Regions from separate parts of the Halomonas halophila genome, predicted to be linked through region 3. Evidence: predicted binding sites of a transcription regulator. Region 3 holds the regulator's gene; each other region holds the start of a gene.

Region 1 (5,541 bases), 1.3 Mb from region 3:
GAGGCTCATGGCCAGCGGCAGCGGGGCCAGCAGCTGGGCACCGTCGAGCAGCCCGGCGGCGAGCTTGTCGCGCAGGGTCGACCAGGCGCTCTCCCGCGACAGCGTGACCTCGAGCCCCTCGGCGGCGAAGAAGCCGCCTTCCCGGGCGACGATCGGCAGGGCGGCGTCCAGCAGTGGCACGATGCCCAGGGTCAGGCGGGAAAGCTCGGGGGCTTGGGACATGCTCATAGGCCTTTCTCCAGTCCTTCGAGGATATCGATCACGTTGCCGGCCACCTCGCCGATGCGCTGGCCCCGGTCCATGGCCAGCTTGCGCAGCGTCTGATAGGCCTGGGGCTCGTCGCAGTCCTGGTGCTTCATCAGCATTCCCTTGGCCTTCTCGATGCGCTTGCGGTCGGCCAGCTGGGTGCGGGTGCGGTCGAGCTCCTGGCGCATCGACTGGAAGGCGTCGAAGCGGGCCACGGCGACCTCGAGGATCGCCCGGACCCGGGTCGGCACCAGGCCGTCGACGACGTAGGCGCTGACGCCGGCCTTGAGGGCGGCCTGCATGGAGTCGGGGTCGTGCTGGTCGGCGAAGAACACCACCGGCCGCGGGTTCTGGCGGTGCAGCTGCGACATGCTGTCGAGGGTGTCGCGGTCGGGGGATTCCATGTCGATGATCACCACGTCGGGGGCGTGGCGCTCGACCATGTCGTTGAGGCTGGCCGGGCTCTGCAGGTGGCAGATCACTTCGTGCCCCTCCTGGCCGAGGGCCTCCTCGACCATGGCGGCGCGGACGCTCTCGTCGTCGACCAGCAGGATTCGCAAGGGCTGGGGCATGGCATAGGGCTCGTGATGGCGGAAACGGTCAACCCTGGTCATGCAAGAGACGTTCCAGCATCTGCGTCGCCAATGCCCGGGCGGCGAGGCGTCCTCGTTGTGTCGAATCCTGCACCATGAGGGCGCGGAGTGCGGTGGAAAACGCGGCAGTCTGGTGCAGGCGACGTCGATACCCCGGACGCGCCGGTCTGAGAAGCGGCGCTTTTCGTCCGTCTGGCACACCGATTGCTTCTATCGGGGAAAGAGACTCCCGGATCGCCATGGCGGCGATCCACGGCAACGACGCCCACCCCCGCGCTTACCCGGCGCGGCGGTGGGCGTCGTCGTTTCGGGACCTGCGATCGCGATCGAGGAGAGCACCATGCAACAGGCGCGCACCACTTGCCCCTACTGCGGCGTCGGCTGCGGCGTGACCGCCGACATCGAGGGCGGACGAATCACCGACGTGGAGGGCGACGGCGACCACCCGGCCAACCACGGGCGGTTGTGCGTCAAGGGGGCGGCGCTGGCCGAGACCCTGGGCGATCATGGCCGCCTGACGCGGCCACGGGTCGATGGCGTCGAGGTCGACTGGGACACCGCGCTCGATGCGGTGGCCAGCCGCCTCCAGGCCACCCGAGCATCCGCCGGCGATCACGCCGTGGCGGCCTATCTCTCCGGCCAGCTGCTGACCGAGGACTATTACGTCGCCAACAAGCTGTTCAAGGGCTTTCTCGGCACGCCGCACCTGGATACCAACTCGCGGCTGTGCATGGCCTCGGCGGTGGCCGCCTACAAGCGTTCGCTGGGCGCCGATGCCGTGCCCTGCAGCTACGAGGACCTGGAGGAGGCCGAGCTGGTGGTACTGGTGGGCTCCAACCTGGCCTGGAACCACCCGGTGCTCTACCAGCGGCTGCGCACCGCCAAGAGCCGCAACCCGCTGATGCGGGTGGTTGTGATCGACCCGCGGGTCACCGACAGCTGCGAGATCGCCGACCTGTATCTGGGACTCAGGCCCGGCACTGATGCCCGGCTGTTCACCGGCCTGCTGGCGTGGATGGCCGACAAGGGCCGGCTCGACGACGTCTATCTGGTGCAGCATACCGCCGGGCTCGACGAGGCCCTGGCCGCGGCCCGCGAGGACGACGTGTCCATCTCGGCCATCGCCGCCGACTGCGACGTCGACGCCGAGCGCCTGGAGACCTTCTTCTACTGGTTCGCCAGCCAGCTGCACGTGGTGACCCTCTATTCCCAGGGCATCAACCAGTCGTCCAGCGGCACCGACAAGTGCCAGGCGATCATCAACTGCCACCTGGCCGGCGGCAAGATCGGCCTGCCCGGCGCCGGGCCCTTCTCGATCACCGGCCAGCCCAACGCCATGGGCGGCCGCGAGGTGGGCGGGCTGGCCAACCAGCTCGCCGCCCACATGGACTACGACTCGGTCGGCGCCCCCGACCGCGTGACGCGCTTCTGGGCCACCGAGCATCTGACGCCGAGCCTGCCCGAGGCGCCGGGGCACAAGGCGGTGGCGCTGTTCGAGGCCATCGAGCGCGGCGAGATCCAGGCGCTGTGGGTGATGGCCACCAACCCGGCGGTCAGCCTGCCCGACGCCAATCGGGTGCGGGCGGCGCTCGAGAAGTGCCCGCTGGTGATCGTCTCCGAATGCATGGCCGACACCGACCTGCTGCCCTATGCCGATATCGTGCTGCCGGCGTCGTCGTGGTCGGAGAAGGATGGCACCATGACCAACTCCGAGCGGCGCATCTCGCGCCAGCGCGGCATGCTGCCGCCGCCCGGGGAGGCGCGCCACGACTGGTGGATCGTCTGCGAGGCGGCGCGCCGGCTGGGCTTCGGCGAGGCCTTCGACTACAGCCACCCCGGCGATATCTTCGCCGAGCACGCGCGGCTCTCCGGCTTCGAGAACGCCCCCGGCGTCCCGGGCAGCGAGGCGCGGCTGTTCGACATCTCGGCGCTGGCGGAGCTCGACCGCGCCGGTTATGACGCCCTGGCGCCGATCCAGTGGCCGGTGACCGCCGCATCGCCCCGTGGCACCGCACGGCTGTTCGAGGACGGCCGCTTCGCCACCGCGGACGGCCGGGCACGACTGCTGCCGGTGCGACCGCGCGGCCCCGAGCAGGCGCTCAGCGCCGAGCGCCCGCTGCGCCTCAACACCGGCCGGGTGCGCGACCAGTGGCACACCATGACCCGCACCGCCCGGGCGCCGCGGCTGATGAATCACCGCGCCGAGCCCTTCATCGAGATCACTCCGGAAGACGCGGCGGCGTTCGGCGTGGGCGACCAGCAGCTGGCGAAGCTGACCGGCGCCGGCGGCGAGTATAGCGCCCGGGTAAGACTGACCAAGGGCCAGCGCCGCGGCGAGGCCTTCGTGCCCATGCACTGGACCGACCGCTTCAGCGGCGCGGCGCGCACCGGCAGCCTGCTCGCCGCCCATCTCGACCCGATCTCCGGCCAGCCTGAATCGAAGCACGGCGCGGTGAGCCTGGCGCCGCTGGCGGTGGGCTGGGAGGCGACCCTGCTGATCGCCCCCGGCGAATCCGGCGAGGCCGGCGACTTCGAGGGCCGCGACGACGGCGCCTACTGGGCGCGCATCCCGCTGGCCCACTGCCAGCGCTGGCAGCTGGCCGGGGGCGAGCCTGGCGACCAGAGAGACTGGCTGGCCTGGGCACGCCACTGGCTGCCTACGGCGCCGACCCTGTGGAGCGACGATCCGGCCGGCGGCCGGCTGCGCGCCGCGGGCCTCGAGGGCGGCCGGCTGCGCTGGTGGCTGATGGTGGCGCCGCCCGCCGAACTGCCGGGTCTGGCCTGGCTCGACGCGCGCTTCGCCGAGGACGCGCTCGAGGGCGACGCGCGCCGTCGGCTGCTGGCCGGCTGCGACGCCGGCGAGGCCGATGTCGGCCCGCTGGTGTGCAGCTGCCATCAGGTGGGCCAGACGACCATCGTCGAGGCCATCCGCGCCGGCGACGCCAGCGTCGAGGCGCTGGGTGCGCGGCTCGCCTGCGGCACCCAGTGCGGCAGCTGCATTCCCGAGCTCAAGTCGCTGCTAGAGGAGCATGCTTCGGACACCGTCGACGCCGGCGCCGATACCGATTCCCAGACGCCCGATGCCAATACACAAGAGGAGAGTGGCCATGCGCGCTCCGAGCAAGCCAAGACCCCCGTTCGCGTCGCCTGACGCCCTGCGCCGCGGTTTCTCTGCCCTGGCACGGCTGGGTTCGGCTAGGTTGGGGCTGGGCCTGTCGCCCCGCTGGAGGTCCGGTCGCGTCGGCGAAGCGGAGGATGATGCCGCGCGTCTCTCGCTGCGCGGCGAGTGTCGCCCCGGGCGGGTCTATCTGGTCGGCGCCGGCAGCGGCGACGTCGAGCTGCTGACGCTGAAGGCCGCGCGGCTGCTGGCTCAGGCCGATGCCGTGGTCTACGACCGGCTGGTCGGCAAGGAGGTGCTGGCGCTGATTCCCGCCGGCCGCGAGCGCTACTATGTCGGCAAGGCCAGCGGCCACCACAGCGTGCCCCAGGACGAGATCGGCGCGCTGCTGGTGACGCTGGCGGGGCAGGGCAAGTCGGTGGTGCGTCTCAAGGGCGGCGATCCCGGGGTGTTCGGCCGCATGGGCGAGGAGCTCGCCGCCCTGGCCGAGGCCGGCGTCTCGGCGGAGATCGTCCCCGGCATCACCGCCGCCTCGGCGGCCTGCGCCTCGATGGGCATCCCGCTGACCGATCGCGCCCATGCCCAGCAGCTGCGCTTCATCACCGCGCAGCTGTGCCGCGAGGGCGGGGCGCCGGATTGGCAGGCGCTGGCCCGCCGCGACGAGACCCTGGTGTTCTACATGGGCCTGGCCAAGGTCGAGGCGATCTGCGCCGGGCTGCGTGGCGCGGGGCTGCCCGACGACTGGCCGATCATGCTGGTGGCCAACGCCAGCCAGCCCGAGCAGGCCGCGCTGGTCGGCACCCTGGGCGACATGCCGGCGCGCCTCGCCGAGACGCCGCTGCCGTCCCCCTGCCTGATCGTGGTGGGCAGCGTGGTGCGCATGGCCGATTGGACGCCGGCCCCGTGGCCGCCGGCGTGGGCCTCGCCGCTGGCCCAGCGTGCGTCATCTTCCTGTCACGCCCGTGGCGCATCATCCCGAGTCTGACTCGATGCCGACGATGCGGTGCAGGAAGGCGTCTCATCGTCGGCCGGATAAGAAGACGTCTGACCGTGAGGAGACCAGGATGAGCAAGGAAATCGAAGATCATCGCCTGTTGAACCCGAGCAGCAACGAGCCGTTCTCCTCGGTGCTGGAGAAGCATGTCTCGCGCCGTCGCGTGATGCAGGGCGGACTCGGCATGGCGGCCATGGCGATGCTGGGCGGCTTCGGCATGGGCGGTCTGGCCGGGCGTGCCGAGGCCGCGGGCGCCGAGAAGACGCCGCTGTCGCTGGCCTTCGAGGCCATTCGTGGTTCACGTACCGACGCCGTGGTCGTGCCGGCCGGCTATACCGCTCAGGTGCTGATTCCCTGGGGGACGCCGCTCAACGGCCAGGCCCCGGCCTGGCGCGAGGACCTGGCCTTTACCGCCGACATCCAGGCCAACAGCGTCGGCATGCACCACGACGGCATGCACCACTTCGCCCTGGACGAGGGCTCTGCCTCGCGCCGCTTCCTGCTGGCGATGAACAACGAGTACATCGACCAGGCCGCCCTCTGGGCGCCCAAGGGCGGGCCCACCAACGCCGAGCAAGGCAAGCGTCCGG
Region 2 (5,541 bases), 1.4 Mb from region 3:
GTTCCTGAGCCCGGAACAGAAGAAGGGCGCCCCGCAGGGCGCCCTTCTTTATTACTCACTCCTCACCTCTTGCTCCTCGTACCTCGCACCTCGCAACTGATCCTCCGCCATCTCCGGCAGCAGCGTCTTGAGCTTGCCGGCCCTTGAGAGAGCGCGTATTGCGCCCCCAGCCCAGCGGCTCGGCGGCTCAGTCCTCCGCCATCTCCGGCAGCAGCGTCTTGAGCTTGCGGGTCAGGGTGTTGCGCCCCCAGCCAAGCAGTTCGGCGGCCTCGCCCTTGCGTCCACCGGTGTGCTTGAGCGCGGTCTCGATGAGGATCTTCTCGAAGTCCGGCACCGCCTCCTCCAGCAGATGGGTGTGGCCGGCGGCGAGCGCGCGATCGGTCCAGTCGCGGAAGGCCAGGCGCCAGTCGCCGGCGGCGCCGCCCTCGTCGGCCTCGCGCAGCTCCGGCGGCAGGTCCTCGACCAGCACCTCGTGGCCGGAGGCCATCACCGTCAGCCAGCGGCAGGTGTTCTCCAGCTGGCGCACGTTGCCCGGCCAGGCCAGCCGCGTCAGGTGGGTCTCGGCCTCCGACGTCAGCACCTTGACGTCGGTGGCGAGCTCCTTGGCGGCCTCGGCCAGGAAGTGGCGGGCCAGGCGCGGAATGTCCTCGCGGCGGTCGGCGAGCTTGGGCAGGTGAATGCGGATGACGTTGAGGCGGTGGAACAGGTCCTCGCGGAAGCGGCCGTCTTCGACCAGCCCCTCCAGGTTCTGGTGGGTGGCGGCGATGATGCGCACGTCGACCTTCACCGAGGTGTGGCCACCCACGCGGTAGAACTCGCCGTCGGCCAGCACCCGCAGCAGGCGGGTCTGGGTCTCGGCGGGCATGTCGCCGATCTCGTCGAGAAACAGGGTGCCGCCATCAGCCTGCTCGAAGCGCCCCTGGCGCTGGGCGGTGGCGCCGGTGAAGGCGCCCTTCTCGTGGCCGAACAGCTCGGACTCGATCAAGTCGCGGGGGATCGCCGCCATGTTCAGGGCGATGAACGGCTTGCCGGCCCGCGGGCTGTGTTGATGCAGCGCCTGGGCGACGCGCTCCTTGCCGGTGCCGGACTCGCCGTTGATCAGCACCGTGATGTGCGACTGCGACAGCCGACCGATGGCGCGGAACACCTCCTGCATGGCCGGCGCCTCGCCGATGATCTCGGCGTCCAGCCCCTCGGGGGCGTGCACCGGGCGCTGGCGCTCGCGGGCATGGGCCACGGCGCGGCGCACCAGCGCCAGGGCCTCGTCGACGTCGAACGGCTTGGGCAGGTACTCGAAGGCACCGCCCTGATAGGAGGCCACCGCGCTGTCGAGGTCGGAATGGGCGGTCATCACGATCACCGGCAGCTCCGGATGCGCCTCGCGCACCTTCGCCATCAGGTCCAAGCCGTCCAGGCCCGGCATGCGGATGTCGGTGACCAGCACGTCGGGCGGATCCTCGAGCAGCCGCTCGAGGATCCGGTCGGCACGCTCGACGCTCTCGACCTCGAGGTCGGGCTGGGCCAGAGCGCGCTCCAGCACCCAGCGAATGGCGCGATCGTCATCGACGATCATGACGCGTGCGGCTTCAGTCATGGGATGTCTCCAGCGGTATCAGCAGTCGGAATTCGGTCTGGCCCGGCCGGGAGTCGCATTCGATCAGCCCCTGGTGGCGGTGCAGGACCGACTGGGCGATCGACAGCCCCAGGCCGCTGCCCTCGGCGCGGCCGGACACCATGGGGTAGAACAGCGTCTCCTTGAGCTCCTCGGGGATGCCGGGACCGTTGTCGATGAGGCTCACCTGGCAGACCAGGCGATGGCGCTCGGCGCCGAGGGTGAACTGGCGACGCGCGCGGGTCTTCAGCACCAGGGTCGGCCCCTCGATGCCGGCCTCGGTCATCGCCTGCACGGCGTTGCGTGCCACGTTGAGGATGGCCTGGATCAGCTGGGATTCGTCGCCCATCAGATCCGGCAGGCTGGGATCGTAGTCGCGAGTGAAGGTCACTTCGGGGTGTTCCACCGACACCAGGGCCCGGACCCGCTCCAGTACCTTGTGGATGTTGAGCGGCTCGGGACGATTGAGCCGATGGGGGCCGAGCATGGCATCCACCAGGTCGCGCAACCGATCGACCTCCTCGACGATGATGCGGGTGAACTCGGTGAGCTGGGAGTCGCCCAGGTCGCGCTCCAGCAGCTGGGCGGCGCCGCGGATGCCGCCCAGCGGATTCTTGACCTCATGGGCGAGCCCCCGCGCCAGCACCTTGATCGTCTCCTGGCGGGTCTGCAGCGCCTCCTCGCGTGAGATGCGCAGCAGCCGGTCGCGGGGCTCCAGCTCCATCAGCAGCTCGTCCGCCGACAGCGGCGTGACGGTGTAGTCCACCGTCAGCGCGTCGCCGGTGGGCAGGGTCAGGCGCGCCTCGCGCTGGGTGTAGGGATGGAACTCGTCGCGTGCCTTGGCCAGCAGTTCGCCGATATCGTCATCCGAGTTCACCAGCCCCGGCAGCGGCAGGCCGGTGACCCTCGAGCGGCTCAATGCCAGCAACGCCTCCGCCGCCGGATTCATCCAGCGCAGCTGCAGCCGGCCATCCAGCAGCAGCACGGCGGTGGTGAGGTGTTCCATCAGGCGTTGATACATGAAGGCATTCCCGTTGGTGCATTCCGGCGGCGAAACGATGCGGCGCCTCCCTCATGTGCTGCAAGAAGCGCGCCACTTTGGGGAAGACGGCATGGCGTCGCCTCCCGGCTGATCCGACATGGGGATCATGCACCATGGTAGTGCACCACGCTGGTGCACGCACTGCGAGGCAGCGCTCACTCCGGCTCGAGCGGCTTCCTGAAGTGCGCTCGCGGGGCGTGATGCGCTCGCCATGCTTCATGGTCGTGCCGACGGCGATCGCTTCCGGGCGGACGATCGCCGCGCAGCGCCTCGGCATGGCGGAAGGCGCTGCCCTCGCTCACCCGGTCGGCGTGATCGAAGGCATCGAAGTGCCCGTCGTCACGCGCCGGCGGTGGGATACAGGGCCTCGGGGAGCCATCCGGACACAGCGGTCGATGCGGCCGGCGAGGGGGCAGCTAATGGTTGGCGGGATTGTTGGGATTGCTCGGCAGATTGACGCTGGCCCGCTGAACGTAGAGCGTCAGCGGCGAGGTGCGGTGGCGCACCGCGCCGGAGGCGTCGAGCAGCTCGGCCTGCACCCGGTGCTCACCGCGGTTGAGATTGGAGAGCAGGAAGGTGTCGGTGTGCATGGCGGACTGACTGACCTGGCCGTCCACCAGCAGCCGCACGCGATGGTCGTCGCGCAGGTCGGGGCGGATGGCGAGCTGCACCTGAACGTTGCCCGCGGCCCCGGTAGGCAGGGTCGTCTGCTGCTCGGGGGAGGCGATCGCGAAGACGTCGTAGGGCATGAAGGGCTGGCCAGGCTCGCCGTAGCGCGTGGTGCTCTCGGGCCGACCGGACGAGGCGCTCGACAGCGGCTGCACCGGCCGCGACGGCACCACGGTGAGCGGATCGAGCTCCACCGCCTCGCCGCCGCGCCCGGGGTCGTCGGTGAAGACGACGTTGCCCTGGGCATCGGTGGTGCGATAGATGGTCTGCGCGACGGCCGGCAGGCTCATCGCCAGGCCCAGCGCCAGTGTCATGACAACCTTTTGCATGCGTCTCTCCCGAGCTCCGTGACGGTCCCGTGCGGCGCGCCGTGCGCCTGCCATCGTCCTGCTCCAAGCCTAGCCCACCGTCGACCCGGAACGGAATCCACGTTCGCGCCCCGGGTGAAGAAGAGTAGGATGAGGCGGCGACACCAACAGCCAAGGAGCGACGGGCATGGAGGCATGGGAGAAAGTGGTCTTGCTGACCCTGGTGGCCGGCATGGCGATGCCGTTGGGGGGCTGGGTCGCCCAGGTGGAACGCCTCGGGCCGAACTGGCTGGAGAACGAGCTGCGCCACGGCATCATCGCCTTCGGCGGCGGCGCCCTGCTCTCGGCGGTGGCCCTGGTGCTGGTGCCCAACAGCCTAGAGGCGCTGGCCCCGGGGCCGGCCATGCTCTGGTTCCTCGCCGGCGGCCTGGCCTTCATGGGCATCGACATCCTGCTCGACCGCAACGGCACCTCCGCCAGCCAGCTGACGGCCATGCTCTCCGACTTCCTGCCCGAAGCCCTGGCTCTGGGGGCCGCCTTCACCTATGGCGGTGGCAGCGGCGTGCTGCTGGCCCTGCTGATGACGCTGCAGAACCTGCCGGAAGGCTTCAACGCCTATCGCGAGCTGCGCGAGACCACCCACTACTCGGCCCGGCGCCTGCTGACGCTGTTCTTCGCCATGGCCTGGCTGGGCCCGCTGGCGGGGCTGGGCGGGCTCTGGTGGCTGGGCGACTACCCCACCCCGGTGGCCGCGATCATGCTGTTCGCCGCCGGCGGCATCCTCTACTCGGTGTTTCAGGACCTGGCCCCCCAGGCCCGCCTCGAACGCCACTGGGGGCCGCCGCTGGGCGCAGTGCTCGGCTTCGCCATGGGCATCGTCGGTCACATGCTGATCCACTGATGGCCATGACGGGGTCAGCCCGCGGCATCGAGACACGCAAAAGAAAGACGCACAAAAAAGGCACGCCCTCGGGCGTGCCTTTCGCGTGCTGGAGCGCGGCGCCAGGCGCCGCGCGGCATCAGCAGCTGTAGTACATGTCGAACTCGACCGGATGCGTGGTCATGCGCAGGCGCTCGACGTCCTCTTCCTTGAGCTCGATGTAGGCATCGATCATCTCGTCGGTGAACACGCCACCTTCGGTCAGGAAGGCACGGTCCTCGGCCAGCGCCTCGAGGGCCTGGTCCAGGCTCTCGGCGACGGTCGGGATGGACTTGCCTTCTTCCGGCGGCAGGTCATAGAGGTTCTTGTCCATGGCGTCGCCGGGATGGATCTTGTTCTTGATGCCATCGATGCCGGCCATCAGCATCGCCGCGAAGCACAGGTAGGGGTTGGCGGTCGGGTCGGGGAAACGCGCCTCGACACGCTTGCCCTTCGGGCTGGCGGTGTACGGGATACGGATGGAAGCGGAGCGGTTGCGGGCGCTGTAGGCCAGCATGACCGGCGCTTCGAAGCCCGGCACCAGACGCTTGTAGGAGTTGGTGGACGCGTTGGTGAAGGCGTTCAGGGCACGCGCGTGCTTGATGATGCCGCCGATGTAGTACAGCGCCATTTCGGACAGGCCCGCGTACTCGTCGCCGGCGAACTGGTTCTGGCCGTCCTTCCAGAAGGACTGGTGGACGTGCATGCCGGAACCGTTGTCACCGACCAGCGGCTTGGGCATGAAGGTGGCGGTCTTGCCGTAGGCGTGGGCGACGTTGTGCACCACGTACTTCATTTCCTGAAGTTCGTCGGCCTTCTTCACCAGGGTGTTGAACTTGACGCCGATCTCGTTCTGGCCGGCGTTGGCGACCTCGTGGTGGTGCACCTCGACGGACTGGCCGATGGCCTCGAGGGTGTTGCACATGGCGCCACGGATGTCGTGGAAGCTGTCGACCGGCGGAACCGGGAAGTAGCCGCCCTTGACGCGCGG
Region 3 (5,541 bases):
CGGGGCTGGCTCCGGCCGAGCTGATGGCCCGGGAGCTGCCGGATCTCGACGTTCATCACCCCTGGGCGTTGTCCACCGAGGAGGCGGTCGAGCTGGCGCTGGCCTGCGAGAACGCCGGCCGCGGCCAGGCGGGCATCAGGAGCTCCGACGGCGCGGGGCTGTCCAGCGGCGAGGGCGTGCGCGTCTACGCCAACAGCCACGGCTTCCTGGGCAGTCAGCGCGGCAGCCGCCACTCGCTGTCCTGCATGCTGATCGCCGAGGACGAGCACGGCATGCAGCGCGACTACGACTACACCAGCGCCCGCGACCCTCGCGAGCTACTGGCGCCCGAGGCCGTGGGCGAGAGCGCCGCGCGGCGCACCCTGCGCCGGCTCGGCGGCCAGCGCCCGGCCACCGGGCGGATGCCGGTGCTGTTCGATCCGAACCTGGCGTCGGGGCTGGTCGGCAGCTTCTTGAGTGCCATCGCCGGCGGCGCCCTCTATCGCCAATCCTCCTTCCTGTGCGACCGCCTCGGCGATGCGCTCTTCCCCGAATGGTTCTCGCTGCAGGAGAAGCCGCGCCTGGTGCGCGGCATGGCCAGCAGCGCCTTCGACGGTGACGGCGTGGCGACCCGCGACAACGTCTTCATCGATCAGGGACGGCTGGCCAGCTACATGCTGTCCGCCTACAGCGCGCGGCGACTGGGGATGGAGACCACCGGCAACGCCGGCGGCGCCCGCAACCTGCGCCTCAGCGCGCCGCTCGAGTCCCAGGAGGCGCTGCTCGCGCGCATGGATCGCGGGGTGCTGGTCACCGAGCTGATGGGTCAGGGCGTCAACGGCGTTACCGGCGACTACTCCCGCGGCGCCGCGGGCTTCTGGGTCGAGAACGGCCGCATCCAGCACCCGGTGGAGGAATTCACCATCGCCGGCAACCTGGCGACGATGTTCCGGGGACTGGTCGGCGTCGGCGACGACATCGACACCCGCGGCAGCATCCATACCGGCAGCTGGCTGATCGACGAGATGACCGTGGCCGGCAGCTGAGCCGGCCCTGGTGACGACAAAAAGCCCGCGAGACGCTCGCGGGCTTTTTTGTACGATGTTGTCGTGGTCCGGGTGCCGGTGCTCAGCGTTTCGGGCGGTAGTGTTCGTCCACGCCCAGTCGCTCGAGCAGGCGAGTGAACAGGAAGGCCTCGTTGCCCTTGAGCGAGCGGCTCAGGCAGTCCAGGTACTCGCGGCGCGGATAGCGCCGCCAGCGCGGTGCCTTGTAGGCATCGAGGTCGATGGCGAACAGGCGACCGTCGCGAACCAGGAAGTTGTCGGTGTGCAGGCCGCGGCAGTGAATGCCGTCGCGGTCGAAGGCGACCAGCGCGTCCAGATACTGTTCCTGCAGGTCGGGGGAGTCGAGGATCAGTTGCTTGAGCGGTACGCCATGGATGTTCTCCGTGACCAGCCGATAGGGGCGCGCCTCGACGATGGTCGGCGTGGCGATGCCGAGGGTTTCGAGCCGCGAAGCAATGAGGGCGAAGTTGCGCCCGGGGTAGGGCCGGATGCGCGCCAGGTAGCGCAGCCGGTCGACGGTCTTTGGCTGGAAGGTCTTGATGAAGTGGTCGCGCTCGGGATCGAAGTGGACTCTGGAGTACTTGCCGGTCTGGATCAGCTGCATGGTCCTGCTCGGTAGAGGGGGAGTGATGGCGCCGTCGAGACGGCCTCTGGTCAGGCTTCTTCGTCGAAGCGGGCCGCGAAGAGGGCTTCCAGCGCATCCAGCACCGCCTCGCCGTCGTCGCCGTCGGCCTCGAGGATCAGTTCGGTGCCGCAGGGTGCGGCCAGCATCAGCAGCGCCATGATGTTGGTGGCATCGGCCTGCTGGTCGCCATGGCAGACGGTGACGCGGGAGGCGTAGGGTTGGCAGCACTGCACCAGGCGGGTGGCGGCCCGGGCGTGCAGGCCGCGCTTGTTGGTCAGGGTGAGCTTGCGGCTGGGCACGTGACTAGCGGTCCTTGGCGTCGTTCGGGTCGGGAAGCGTGAGTTGCAGGCCGAGCTCGCGATGGCGCAGGCGCACGCCGGCGTGGGTCTCGGCAAGACGCCGGGACAGTCGCTCGGCCAGGTAGGTGGAGCGGTGCTGGCCGCCGGTGCAGCCGATCGCCACGGTCAGGTAGCTGCGCTGGCTGGCGCGGTAGCGGGGCAGCCAGCGTTCGATCCAGGCCAGGATGTCGTCGGCCATCTCGTCGACCACCGGGTAGCCCTCGAGGAAGGCGATCACGCTGTCGTCGCGGCCGGTGGCATCACGCAGCCGCGGGTCCCAGTAGGGGTTGGGCAGGCAGCGGGCGTCGAACACGATATCGGCGTCCAGAGGCACGCCGCGCTTGAAGCCGAACGACTCGAGGGTCAGCGTCAGCCCTTCGCGGCCGTGCCCGGCGACCTGGTCGGTGATGCGACCACGCAGGTCGTGCACCGAGAGCCGCGAGGTATCGATCAGCAGATCGGCGAGGTCGCGAATCTCCGACAGGGCGTCTTCCTCGCGATCGATCGCCTCGGCCAGCGTCATCTCGGTATCGCGGGTCAGGGGGTGTCGGCGCCGGGTCGCGGAGTAGCGCTCCAGCAGGATGCGTGCATCGGTGGTCAGGTAGATCACCTGGCACTGGATGTCGCGGGCACGCACGTCCTCGAGCAGCGTCGGGAAGCGTTCCAGGGCATGGGGCAGGTTGCGGGCGTCGATGCTGACCGCGACGGCGCTGCGCAGGGACTGGCCGCTGCGCAGCTCGTCGACCAGCGGTCCGAGGAGCATCGCCGGGAGGTTGTCGATGGCGTAGTAGCCGAGGTCCTCGAGGGCCTGCAGGGCGATCGACTTGCCGGAGCCGGAGCGTCCGCTGATGATGACGAGCTGCATGACGGATCGGGTCTCCTGGTCGGGGGCGGCCCTCAGCTGCGTCCGCTGGCGGCCGGTGCCTGTCGTCGGATGGCGTCGAGGAGGCTGTCGTGCAGCTCGCGCTGGCTGCCGGCCCGACGCAGGGCGCTGCGGGTCGCGGCGTCGTTCATCACGCCGGCGACCTGGCCGAGCAGGGCGAGATGCGCGTCGTCGGCTTCCTCGGGGACCAGCAGCACGAACACCAGGTCGACGGGTTCACCGTCGATGGCGTCGAAGTCGACCGGTTCGTCGAGCTTGAGAAAGCCGGCGATAGGGGCCTTGCAGTGAGGGTTGCGGGAATGGGGGATGGCGACCCCGTGCCCGATGCCGGTGCTGCCCAGGCGCTCCCGCCCGATCAGCCGGCTGAAGACCTCCTGGCTGTCGAGGCTGGGAATGTTCTGGGCGATGAAGGTGCTGAAGAACTCCAGCACACGTTTCTTGCTCCCCCCGGGCACACCGAAGAGGGTGCGCTCGGGGGGCAGGATGGCTTCGAGTGACATGACTCAGCGGACGCTTGCGGCGCCCTGGGCGCGGGCCTGAGTCTTTTCCTTGTGCTTGACGAGCTGGCGGTCCAGCTTGTCGGCAAGGGCGTCGATGGCGGCGTACATGTCGGCGTCCATCGCTTCGGCGTGCAGATCGGCACCGGCGGCGTGCAGCGTGCAGGCGGCCTGTTGGCGTTCCTTCTCGACGGAGAGCGTCACCTGAACGGTGGTGATGTTGTCGTAATGGCGTTCCAGGCGGGAGAGTTTCTCCTGCACGTAGTCACGCAGGGGCTCGGTCAATTCCACGTGATGGCCGGTGAGGTTGACTTGCATGACACGCTCCTTGCTCCTTGGGTGGTGACTCGATTGTAACCCTTTTTGGTGCCTTGCAAACCCCCCGTGCCAGACGCGTTTTCATACTCTGGAACCCCCCGTCGGGAGGGCCTCAGCCGAGGCGCTTGCGCTGGCTGGAGGAGGGGATGTGCATCGCTTCGCGATACTTGGCGACGGTGCGTCGGGCCACCTCGATGCCCTCCTCGGCGAGCAGGGTGACCAGCTTGCTGTCGGACAGCGGCTTGCGCGGCGGTTCGCCCTCGATCAGCTTGCGGATGCGGGCGCGGATCGCGGTGCTGGAGTGGGCATCCTCGCCGTCGCCGACCTGGCTCGAGAAGAAGTACTTGAGCTCGAAGACGCCGCGGGGGGTGTGGATGAACTTCTGGGTCGTGACCCGAGAAATGGTCGACTCGTGCATCTCCACCGTCTGGGCGATGTCGGCCAGGATCAGCGGCTTCATGGCCTCTTCGCCGTGCTCGAGGAACTCGATCTGGCGGGTCATCACCTCGTGGCCGACGCGCAGCAGGGTGTCGTTGCGGCTGGCCAGGCTCTTGATCAGCCAGCGCGCCTCCTGCAGGTGGTCCTTGAGGAACTGGTTGTCGTCGCTCTTGTCGGCGCGCTTGATCAGCGCCGCGTAGTCGGGCTGGATGCGCAGCCGCGGCATCGCCTCGGGGTTGAGCTCGACGCGCCAGCCCTGGGGCGTGTAGCGGGCGATCAGGTCGGGAATCACGTAGTCGCTGTCGCCGCTGGCGAATTCGCTGCCCGGGCGCGGGTCGAGGCCGCGGATCAGGCCGATGACCTCGTCGAGGGTCTCGTCGTCGAGCCCCAGGCGCCGCTTGAGCAGCCGCCGGTCGTTGCCGGCCAGGGCCTCGAGGAACTGGCGTACCAGGCGGCGCGCCTGGGGCAGCAGCGGGGTGTCGTCGGGCAGGGTGGCCAGCTGCAGCAGCAGGCACTCGCGCAGATCGCGGGCGAACACGCCGGTGGGCTCGAACTGCTGCAGGCGCAGCAGCACCGCTTCGACCTCGCGGGTGGCGAGCCCGTCGAGGCCCTGGGCGCGCAGGCCGTCGCGCAGCTCGTCGAGCGGTTGATCCAGATAGCCGTCCGGCGTCACGGCATCGATCAGGCTCTCGGCGATGCGGGTCTCGCGTTCGTCGAGCTCGCTCATGGCCAGCTGCCAGACGAGGTGGCTCTGCAGGCTCTGGCCGGCGGCCTGGCGCTCGAAGTCGGGAGCCTCGCCGCTGCCGCCGGCGTCCTGGAAGGTGTCCGACCAGTCGCTGTCGACGCTGAGTTCTTCCGGAATCTCGTCGGACCAGTCGTCGTCCGGCGTCTCCCCGGCGGCCTGCTCGCCGAAGTCGTCCTCCAGCTCCAGCATGGGATTGGCTTCCAGGGCCTGCTGGATCTCCTGGCGCAGATCAAGGGTCGAGAGCTGCAGCAGGCCGATGGCCTGCTGCAGCTGGGGCGTCATGGTCAGCTGGGTGCCGACACGCAGTTGGAGGGATGCCTTCATGGCCATGGCAAGCGTTCCGGTCCTGCGGCAAAGAGGCCTTCCACCCTAGTGTGGGTGTGCCCGCCGTGCAAGCCTTTGCTCAGCAATTAGCATGCCAATGGCAATTGCCATGCCTGTCTGTGCATGGCGACAATATATCAGTGACTTGCGAAGCCAATAGGCTCAGAGTCGGAAGTCCTGGCCCAGGTAGACGTCGCGTACCCGCTGGTTGGCGAGGATGGCCTCGGCGTCGCCTTCGGCGATGATCTGGCCGTCGCCGACGATGTAGGCGCCGTCGCAGATGTCCAGCGTCTCGCGCACGTTGTGGTCGGTGATCAGCACGCCGATCTC

Evidence for each region. Region 3 encodes sigma-54, which starts transcription at its own class of promoters, with help from an activator protein. Its sites were predicted from a motif close to TGGCACNNNNNTTGCTNT; they were not measured.
Region 1: QWG60_RS04950 (nitrate reductase) is a predicted target of sigma-54. The motif match lies at 1,033-1,050, and genes of this name have one in related genera.
Region 2: glnL (nitrogen regulation protein NR(II)) is a predicted target of sigma-54. The motif match lies at 2,691-2,708, and genes of this name have one in related genera.

What each region holds. Positions count from the first base shown of each region.
Region 1 covers NZ_CP129121.1:1,095,543-1,101,083, forward strand. Annotated here, with positions in the region: gene QWG60_RS04940 (CmpA/NrtA family ABC transporter substrate-binding protein) at 1-228, opposite strand, end outside; gene QWG60_RS04945 (ANTAR domain-containing response regulator) at 225-860, opposite strand; gene QWG60_RS04950 (nitrate reductase) at 1,180-3,990, shown strand; gene cobA (uroporphyrinogen-III C-methyltransferase) at 4,016-4,942, shown strand; gene QWG60_RS04960 (PhoX family protein) at 5,022-5,541, shown strand, end outside.
Region 2 covers NZ_CP129121.1:221,979-227,519, reverse strand. Annotated here, with positions in the region: gene ntrC (nitrogen regulation protein NR(I)) at 188-1,594, opposite strand; gene glnL (nitrogen regulation protein NR(II)) at 1,587-2,633, opposite strand; gene QWG60_RS00995 (DUF4124 domain-containing protein) at 3,071-3,652, opposite strand; gene QWG60_RS00990 (ZIP family metal transporter) at 3,819-4,532, shown strand; gene glnA (glutamate--ammonia ligase) at 4,651-5,541, opposite strand, start outside.
Region 3 covers NZ_CP129121.1:2,378,148-2,383,688, reverse strand. Annotated here, with positions in the region: gene pmbA (metalloprotease PmbA) at 1-1,025, shown strand, start outside; gene QWG60_RS11095 (BUD32 family EKC/KEOPS complex subunit) at 1,108-1,647, opposite strand; gene QWG60_RS11090 (HPr family phosphocarrier protein) at 1,698-1,967, opposite strand; gene rapZ (RNase adapter RapZ) at 1,972-2,871, opposite strand; gene QWG60_RS11080 (PTS sugar transporter subunit IIA) at 2,904-3,389, opposite strand; gene hpf (ribosome hibernation-promoting factor, HPF/YfiA family) at 3,393-3,704, opposite strand; gene QWG60_RS11070 (RNA polymerase factor sigma-54) at 3,817-5,217, opposite strand; gene lptB (LPS export ABC transporter ATP-binding protein) at 5,374-5,541, opposite strand, start outside.